DNA from 3 places in the Abyssisolibacter sp. ZYX002 genome. Region 2 is predicted to be linked to each of the others. Evidence: riboswitches for the same ligand, from Rfam matches in the RefSeq annotation. Region 2 holds a riboswitch; each other region holds the start of a gene.
What was found. Region 2 has a riboswitch for thiamine pyrophosphate ahead of thiT (energy-coupled thiamine transporter ThiT). Riboswitches for the same ligand answer to the same signal wherever they lie in the genome.

Region 1: linked by a shared signal. The riboswitch ahead of thiW (energy coupling factor transporter S component ThiW) and the one ahead of thiT (energy-coupled thiamine transporter ThiT) in region 2 are both predicted to bind thiamine pyrophosphate.
Region 3: linked by a shared signal. The riboswitch ahead of thiM (hydroxyethylthiazole kinase) and the one ahead of thiT (energy-coupled thiamine transporter ThiT) in region 2 are both predicted to bind thiamine pyrophosphate.

Annotation. Positions count from the first base shown of each region.
Region 1 is NZ_JARMXH010000001.1:142,944-145,221, reverse strand. It holds gene thiC (phosphomethylpyrimidine synthase ThiC) at 1-572, opposite strand, end outside; gene thiW (energy coupling factor transporter S component ThiW) at 612-1,133, opposite strand; TPP riboswitch at 1,283-1,393, opposite strand; gene P3X86_RS00605 (hypothetical protein) at 1,462-1,749, opposite strand; gene P3X86_RS00600 (class I SAM-dependent methyltransferase) at 2,216-2,278, opposite strand, start outside.
Region 2 is NZ_JARMXH010000015.1:29,685-31,962, forward strand. It holds gene ccpM (Cys-rich peptide radical SAM maturase CcpM) at 1-403, opposite strand, end outside; gene thiT (energy-coupled thiamine transporter ThiT) at 736-1,407, opposite strand; TPP riboswitch at 1,457-1,554, opposite strand; partial or broken gene P3X86_RS20560 (glycoside hydrolase family 18 protein) at 1,827-2,278, shown strand, end outside.
Region 3 is NZ_JARMXH010000005.1:245,611-247,888, forward strand. It holds gene thiE (thiamine phosphate synthase) at 1-514, opposite strand, end outside; gene thiM (hydroxyethylthiazole kinase) at 501-1,325, opposite strand; TPP riboswitch at 1,404-1,511, opposite strand; gene P3X86_RS15605 (methyl-accepting chemotaxis protein) at 1,561-2,278, opposite strand, start outside.

The DNA of each region.
Region 1 (2,278 bases), on a different contig from region 2:
ATCAACGAGCCACCTCTTGAAACTAAATTCATAAGTCTCGGATTTCTTCTAAACGTATCCGCCGTTTCTTTGTTTATACCTGCATGTATAGTTACAAAATCTACTCCATCTTTTCCATGCTTTTCAACTACATCTAAAAATTCTTTTGCAGTTATATCCTTTAACTCTTTTTCGTAAAAACCTAAAGCATCATATACTGGTACTGTACCTATCATCGCTGGTGATATATCTACTAACTTTCTTCTGAATTCAGCAGTTTTTCCATAATTACTTAAATCCATTATTGATTCTACATTCATGTCAATTGCTACTTTTACTTTCTCTATTTCTCTCTCTATATCATAACTGTCCTTTGATATCCCTAGATTCACGTTTATTTTGGTTCTTAAACCCTCTCCCACTCCTTCCGGATTTATATTTACATGATTCTTATTTGCTGGTATTACTACGGTACCTTTAGCTATTTTATCTATCAGTACCTGCTCACTTATATTTTCTTTTTGTGCTACTATTTTCATCTCTTTTGTTACTATACCTTTTTTAGCTGCATCCATTTGTGTTGTATAATTCATATACTACTTCCTTTCTTTCTTTAGATTTGATTATAATGACTAATTAACATTGTTATTACTCTCCTTACTGTATAAATTAAAACTGCTATTAATAATTCTCTTTAATCCAAACATCTCTAAAACTATAAACGCTATTACTGTCCCACCAAAGGAACTTACCATGAATGGTATAACTAATCCATACACAGCTATTTCTTTACCCATAAGCAACTTTGCTATTGGATATGAAGCTATAGCACCTATGATACCTGTTCCTATTAATTCTCCTATAATAGCTATGTATATTTTCGGGAATCTTTTATATAGTAAGCTAGCCAATAACGCTCCAAACAAGCTACCACTAAATGCAAGCAAAGTCCCTAATCCTAAAATATTACGTAAAACTGATATTACAAACGCTTGTCCTATAGCATAATAAGGTCCTAATAAAACTGCTGATAACACGTTTATTAGATGTTGCCAAGGAAAACATTTAGCTATCCCAATAGGTATAGAATATGGACTTAAAATAACACCTATCGTGGCTAATAATCCGCTTAACATAAGTTTTTTATTTTTCATCTATGTCTCTCCTTCTTATGAAATAAATTTAGGCTTATACATGAAGTATTAGATATAGAAGTAAAGTGATATTATCTTTTATTTCTAAGCATTGTTTTTAGTATAACTTCAAAATAAAAAGCAATCCAAAAGGATTGCCTTAATTTTAATACATCATAAATAAGCTTTCCTCCGCTGGTACTAACCAGATCAGGTTAACAGGGTCAAAGAATACAGTTCTTTATCTCAGCTGACAAACATCAGCCCCCCTAGCCAAAAATTTAAATTAAATTTTAATCAGATATATCGTAACATAAATATAGCACTTAATCAATAGCTTTATTGTATGTTATTTTTTTACTACTATAGGAGATATCCTTACGCTTATTTCATTATATAACTTAAACAGTAGAGCAACTAGAATAATCCTAAGTATAATATGTATAAACGAAAGCATTAAAATAAAATACGCTATTGCCCCGCATAGCCCACATGCAACCATAACTATATTTGATTCCGTCAATTCGCTCCTACAATTACTACATTTTATAGACCACCTATATCTGTAATACATTTTTCTTTTTTGCGTAAAATCGATTGTCCGTTCTTTACATACAGGGCATTTATATTTTTTCATAACTCACCTTCCTAATTTTATAATGTATTATAAACTTTTTTTGTAATTATTTAGGACTTATTTATAGTAAAATTACTCATATCTAAATAGGAAAAGAATAAGTGGCGATATTTCATGAACAGGATAATGGTTATTACTGGTGCAAATAAAGGCATTGTCTATTACATGGTTATAAAATGGTTACAACAAGACAACAATGTTTCTTGATTCTTGAAACTCCTTTATACATACGAATATACACAATAATTACAAGATATTAAACAACAGCTAAGTAAAAAAAATTGCAACATAAATATATACTTATGTTAAAAAAGATATTTATAAGGACAATTGATACTGAGAAAAAAGAACTGAATTTGAAGATATGATAAATATACGGTGTTAATAAAGATCAAAAAAACCATTTGATTTAAGGAATTATATAAAACAAAAATAGGGCTGGGCATGAGATATGCCCTTTATACCCCTATTTCTTCATCACATAATCAATATAAGCTATTTTATACCTTTGACCTTTCCACTCTCTGTA
Region 2 (2,278 bases):
TAGCTATATCAAATGACATTTTTTTATTTGAATGAACTCTCTGTTTATCATTAATGCTCTTGTTATCTGCATATATACAATATGAACATCTTAAATTGCAATTTTGAGTTAATTGTAATGTGATTTTTTTCATTTTATTATATATTCTTGATTCTACATATTGTGTTAATGGATGCTCTAATTCTTTTACTTTATTTGATGACAAATACTTTTTTTCTTTTAAACTATTAATTATCTCTAGTGTCTCATCTTTTATAGTATCTAATGGTTTATCTCTCATAATTTTTTCTAATGCACCATATACTTCTTTCTTAGTTTTTATTATAGAATTGGTATTTACATCAAATATATAATATCCAGATGGCGTTTTAAATAAATGAATAAACGGTTTACTTTCTTTCATTTTTTTCCTCCCGAGCATGTTTTATGTTCTATTGTGTAAATTATACACTATTGTTTTTGAGAATTTTGTAATATTTTGCATGTAATAATTTAAATTTTTGTAATTAAATTTAAGAAAAAGACAAATATATATAAAAAAAGACTCGATTATTCGAGTCTCAGGCTGTAGACAAAAGTCTAATTTCTGCGTTGTAGTTAAAATTCCGTTGCTCACTTACCTCTAAGTAAGCTCTGCTACTCAATTTTAACACGCCTTGAACTTGAACTCTTACAACAGCCTATTATGTTGATGACAAAGTCATCTAGTAGCAGATTTATTAAGATATTGTTTATCTATGCACTTGCGCCTTTCTTTACTTGCTTCATCGCTTTATCAACAGCTGGTATGATAAGTATTATTATTGTTAAAAACACTTCTCCTGCTATATATGATAAATTGTATCCAAATGAATATGGTACTGTAGCAAAACCAAAATCTTTAGCGTAGCTAGCAAAGTATACTACTCCTGTTATGAAGTGAAATACGAACCTACCTCCAGCTCCTATTATAAGGCCTTTCATTAGTCCATTTGATGAATTACTAAATATACCTGCTAATCCTAAAGCTCCAAAAGCTAACGGATAATCCAATAGCATTTGTAATGGATGTACTACATACCCTCCTATTGACAATTTAAATAATCCATACGCAACGCCACACATTATACCAGTTTTAACTCCAAACCAGTATCCAATCAACACCACAAATAACATACTAAACGGAGTTATTGCCCCACCTTGTGGTAACTCAACTATTTTAATTTGTGACAACACCATAGCTATAGCTATAGCTAATGCACAGTATACTAATTCTTTGGTCTTGATTTTCTTGTTTTTGCTACCTATAGCTAATGCTGCTATTAAGAGTATTATACCTATAATTGCTGTAAGTATTTGTCCTAATGTCGATGCCATTATTTCAGTAATATTACCACTATTAACAGCATCCAAAAACTGTTTAATCATAAAAAAATCCTCCTCTTTTCTCTAGGAAGATTATTAACTGTAAGACAGATATCTTATTACAATGCTTCCCTACACCGGCATTATCCGTATCAGGTCTTAAGGGTCAGTTAATAACTTCTCAGCCTAATGGCTCCCCTAGCTTTTCTTGTTCATACATAATCTATATCAATTTCATCAATTTGTCAAGTTTTTTTATACTAATGATGTAATTCACTTATAATTTTTGTAATCAATACGTAAAAATATAGTCATATACTATCTTATATTGTCATTTACATGTAACTTCTCGTTAATTGTATTACATTTTTGTCTAATATATAATGGGGTTAACTTCTTACCTAACCCAGTTTAATTTTAACATTTACAACAAAATATCAGCACAAGGAGTGAATTTGATGAAAAAATTATTGACTTATGTGATGTTGCTATCTCTTTTTGTGACATCGGTTCTTACCCCCAGTTCTGTTTTTGCAGAACCTACCAAAAGTAAACGTGTCGTAGCTTATTTCCCAAATTGGGGTACCTACGGTGCTAATCACCAGAATATGTCCGTTGGTGATATCCCTTGGAATAAAGTTACCCATATCAATCATGCATTTTTTACCGTAGATAGAAATTATAATCTTGTATCTACTGACAATTTTGCTGATTTTGAGAAAACATTTCCTCATTCAGATGGATGGAATTCATCTAACCGTTTAGCAGGACATCTTGGGGAATACAAGTACTACAAAGAAAAATATCCAAATGTAAAACTTTTTATCTCTGTAGGAGGTTGGACACGAGGTGAAAATTTCCATTCTATGGCTAAAAATCAGACAAATCGCAAGAAGTTCATCAACAGCGTAATATCTTTCTTGAAAAAATATCC
Region 3 (2,278 bases), on a different contig from region 2:
TATCTTTGTTTATACCTCCAATTGCTACAACTGGTATATTTACTGCTTCACAAATTTTTCTTAATGTTTCTATATCAACATCATTTACATCCGATTTTGTATTTGTCTTAAATACAGCACCTACTCCAAGATAGTCTGCTCCATTTTCCTGAGCTATCAACGCTTGCTTCACTGTCTGCACTGACACGCCTAGTATTTTATCTTTACCTATTTTAATACGAGATTCTTTAACTGATGTATCACTTTGACCTATATGTGCACCATCAGCTTTACAAGCTATTGCTATCTCTATATTATCATTTATTACAAATGGTATCTTATGCTTATCTGTCACCTGCTTCACCTCTTTAGCAAGCTTTAAAAATGACTCATACTCTAAGTTCTTTTCTCTAAGCTGTATAAAAGTTGCTCCTCCTACTATCGATTGTTCTACTTGGCTTTGTAGTGTGTTCTCGTTTAGCCATGTTCTATCTGTTACGGCATAGAGCCTCATGGCTTTTTTATCTACTTTCAATTTTTAGTCCTCCTTCAAGACTTTTAAATTCCATCTTGCTTATTTCATCTATTAAAAACATTCTATAGGAGGATGTTCCTCCATTATTATCTATAACTTTTTTATGAGCAAGTTCTCCGCTCAGACCCATCACACCCACTGCTAAAGCAGTAGCTTTTAAAATATTATCTTTGTTAGCTCCACAATATGTAGCTATCAATGCTGTTAACATACATCCTGTTCCTGTTATTTTTGACATCATTGGGTGTCCATTTCTGACTATATACGATTCTTTACTATCAGAGACAATATCTATCGCACCCGTTATAACTATTATTGCTCCTGTTTTTTTGCTAAGTTCTTTGCTAAATGATATTACCTCATCTATATTATCTTCTGTTACTATATCTGATACATCAGCATCAACGCCTTTTGTATTTCCACTGCCCTGTGATATGGTTTTAATCTCTGATATGTTACCCCTTATGACATCAAATTTTATCTCTTCTAACAATTTAAATGTAGTAGAAGTTCTAAGAATTGATGCTCCTGTTCCTACTGGATCTAAAACTACAGGATGAGATAATTGATTAGATCTTTTTCCAGCTGCAATCATTGATTTAATCGTTCTAACGTTTAATGTACCAATATTTATATCAAGCGAATTACATATAGAAGTAATCTCTTCTACTTCTGATATGTCATCTGCCATAATTGGTGATCCTCCACATCCTAGTATAACATTTGCACAATCATTTACTGTAACATAGTTTGTAATACAATGAACTAACGGTGACTTAACTCTTACATTCATAAATATATCTTTGTACATATTTATCCTCCTAATCTTTTATTTTGCGACTACAATAAAAAATGAGAGATACTTTATACCAATGTATTAGTATCTCCCATTATTTTTCTCTAATGTTCCCTACGTTGGCATTATCCAAATCAGGTTATGGGTCGAAGTTAGATTACTTCCTCTCAGCCTGCTAAACAAGCTCCCCTTATTCAGGTTGACTATAAGATATCATATATATTAATTACTGTCAACCAGCTAATAAAATTTATAATTTAAATTGAGAAATCGTCTCCTGTAAACCTTGTGCTAATTCCGATAAGCTTTCACTTGAGCTAGCAACTTGTTGTATAGATGCCAATTGTTCTTCTGTTGATGCTGACGCTTCCTCTGTTCCTGCTGCATTTTCCTCGGCTATTGCTGATAGTGATTGAACTATTTCTAGTATATCTGCTTTTTTAGTATTCATTTCTTCCACTGATGTATTGATTTTACCTATAGCTTCCTCTGTTTTTATTATAGCACCAGTTATATCTTTATACTTACTTTCTGTCTTTCCAACACATTCAGCTTGCTTATCTACAATCTCCCCAACTTCCTTAATCTTTTGTACCGCTTTTGCTGAGTTGTCTATTAGTTCATTAACTATCGTGTCTATCTCAACTGTTGAATTGGTTGATTGTTCTGCAAGATGCCTTATTTCCTCTGCCACAACAGCAAATCCTTTACCTGCTTCTCCTGCTCTTGCTGCTTCAATGGCCGCATTTAGTGCAAGTAAATTAGTTTGTTCTGCTATTGAAGCTATCAATTGACTTGCGTTTCCTATTTTTTCAGAGCTAGCATTTGTCTGCTCTATAACATCAAAAATCTCATTAGCTGCAATACCACTTTGGTGGGTCTTTTCTGTCAATTCTTCTACTACTTCTAATCCTTCACTTATTAAGCTTGATACATTTTCAGAGGATTTATTTACTTCCTCCATAAGC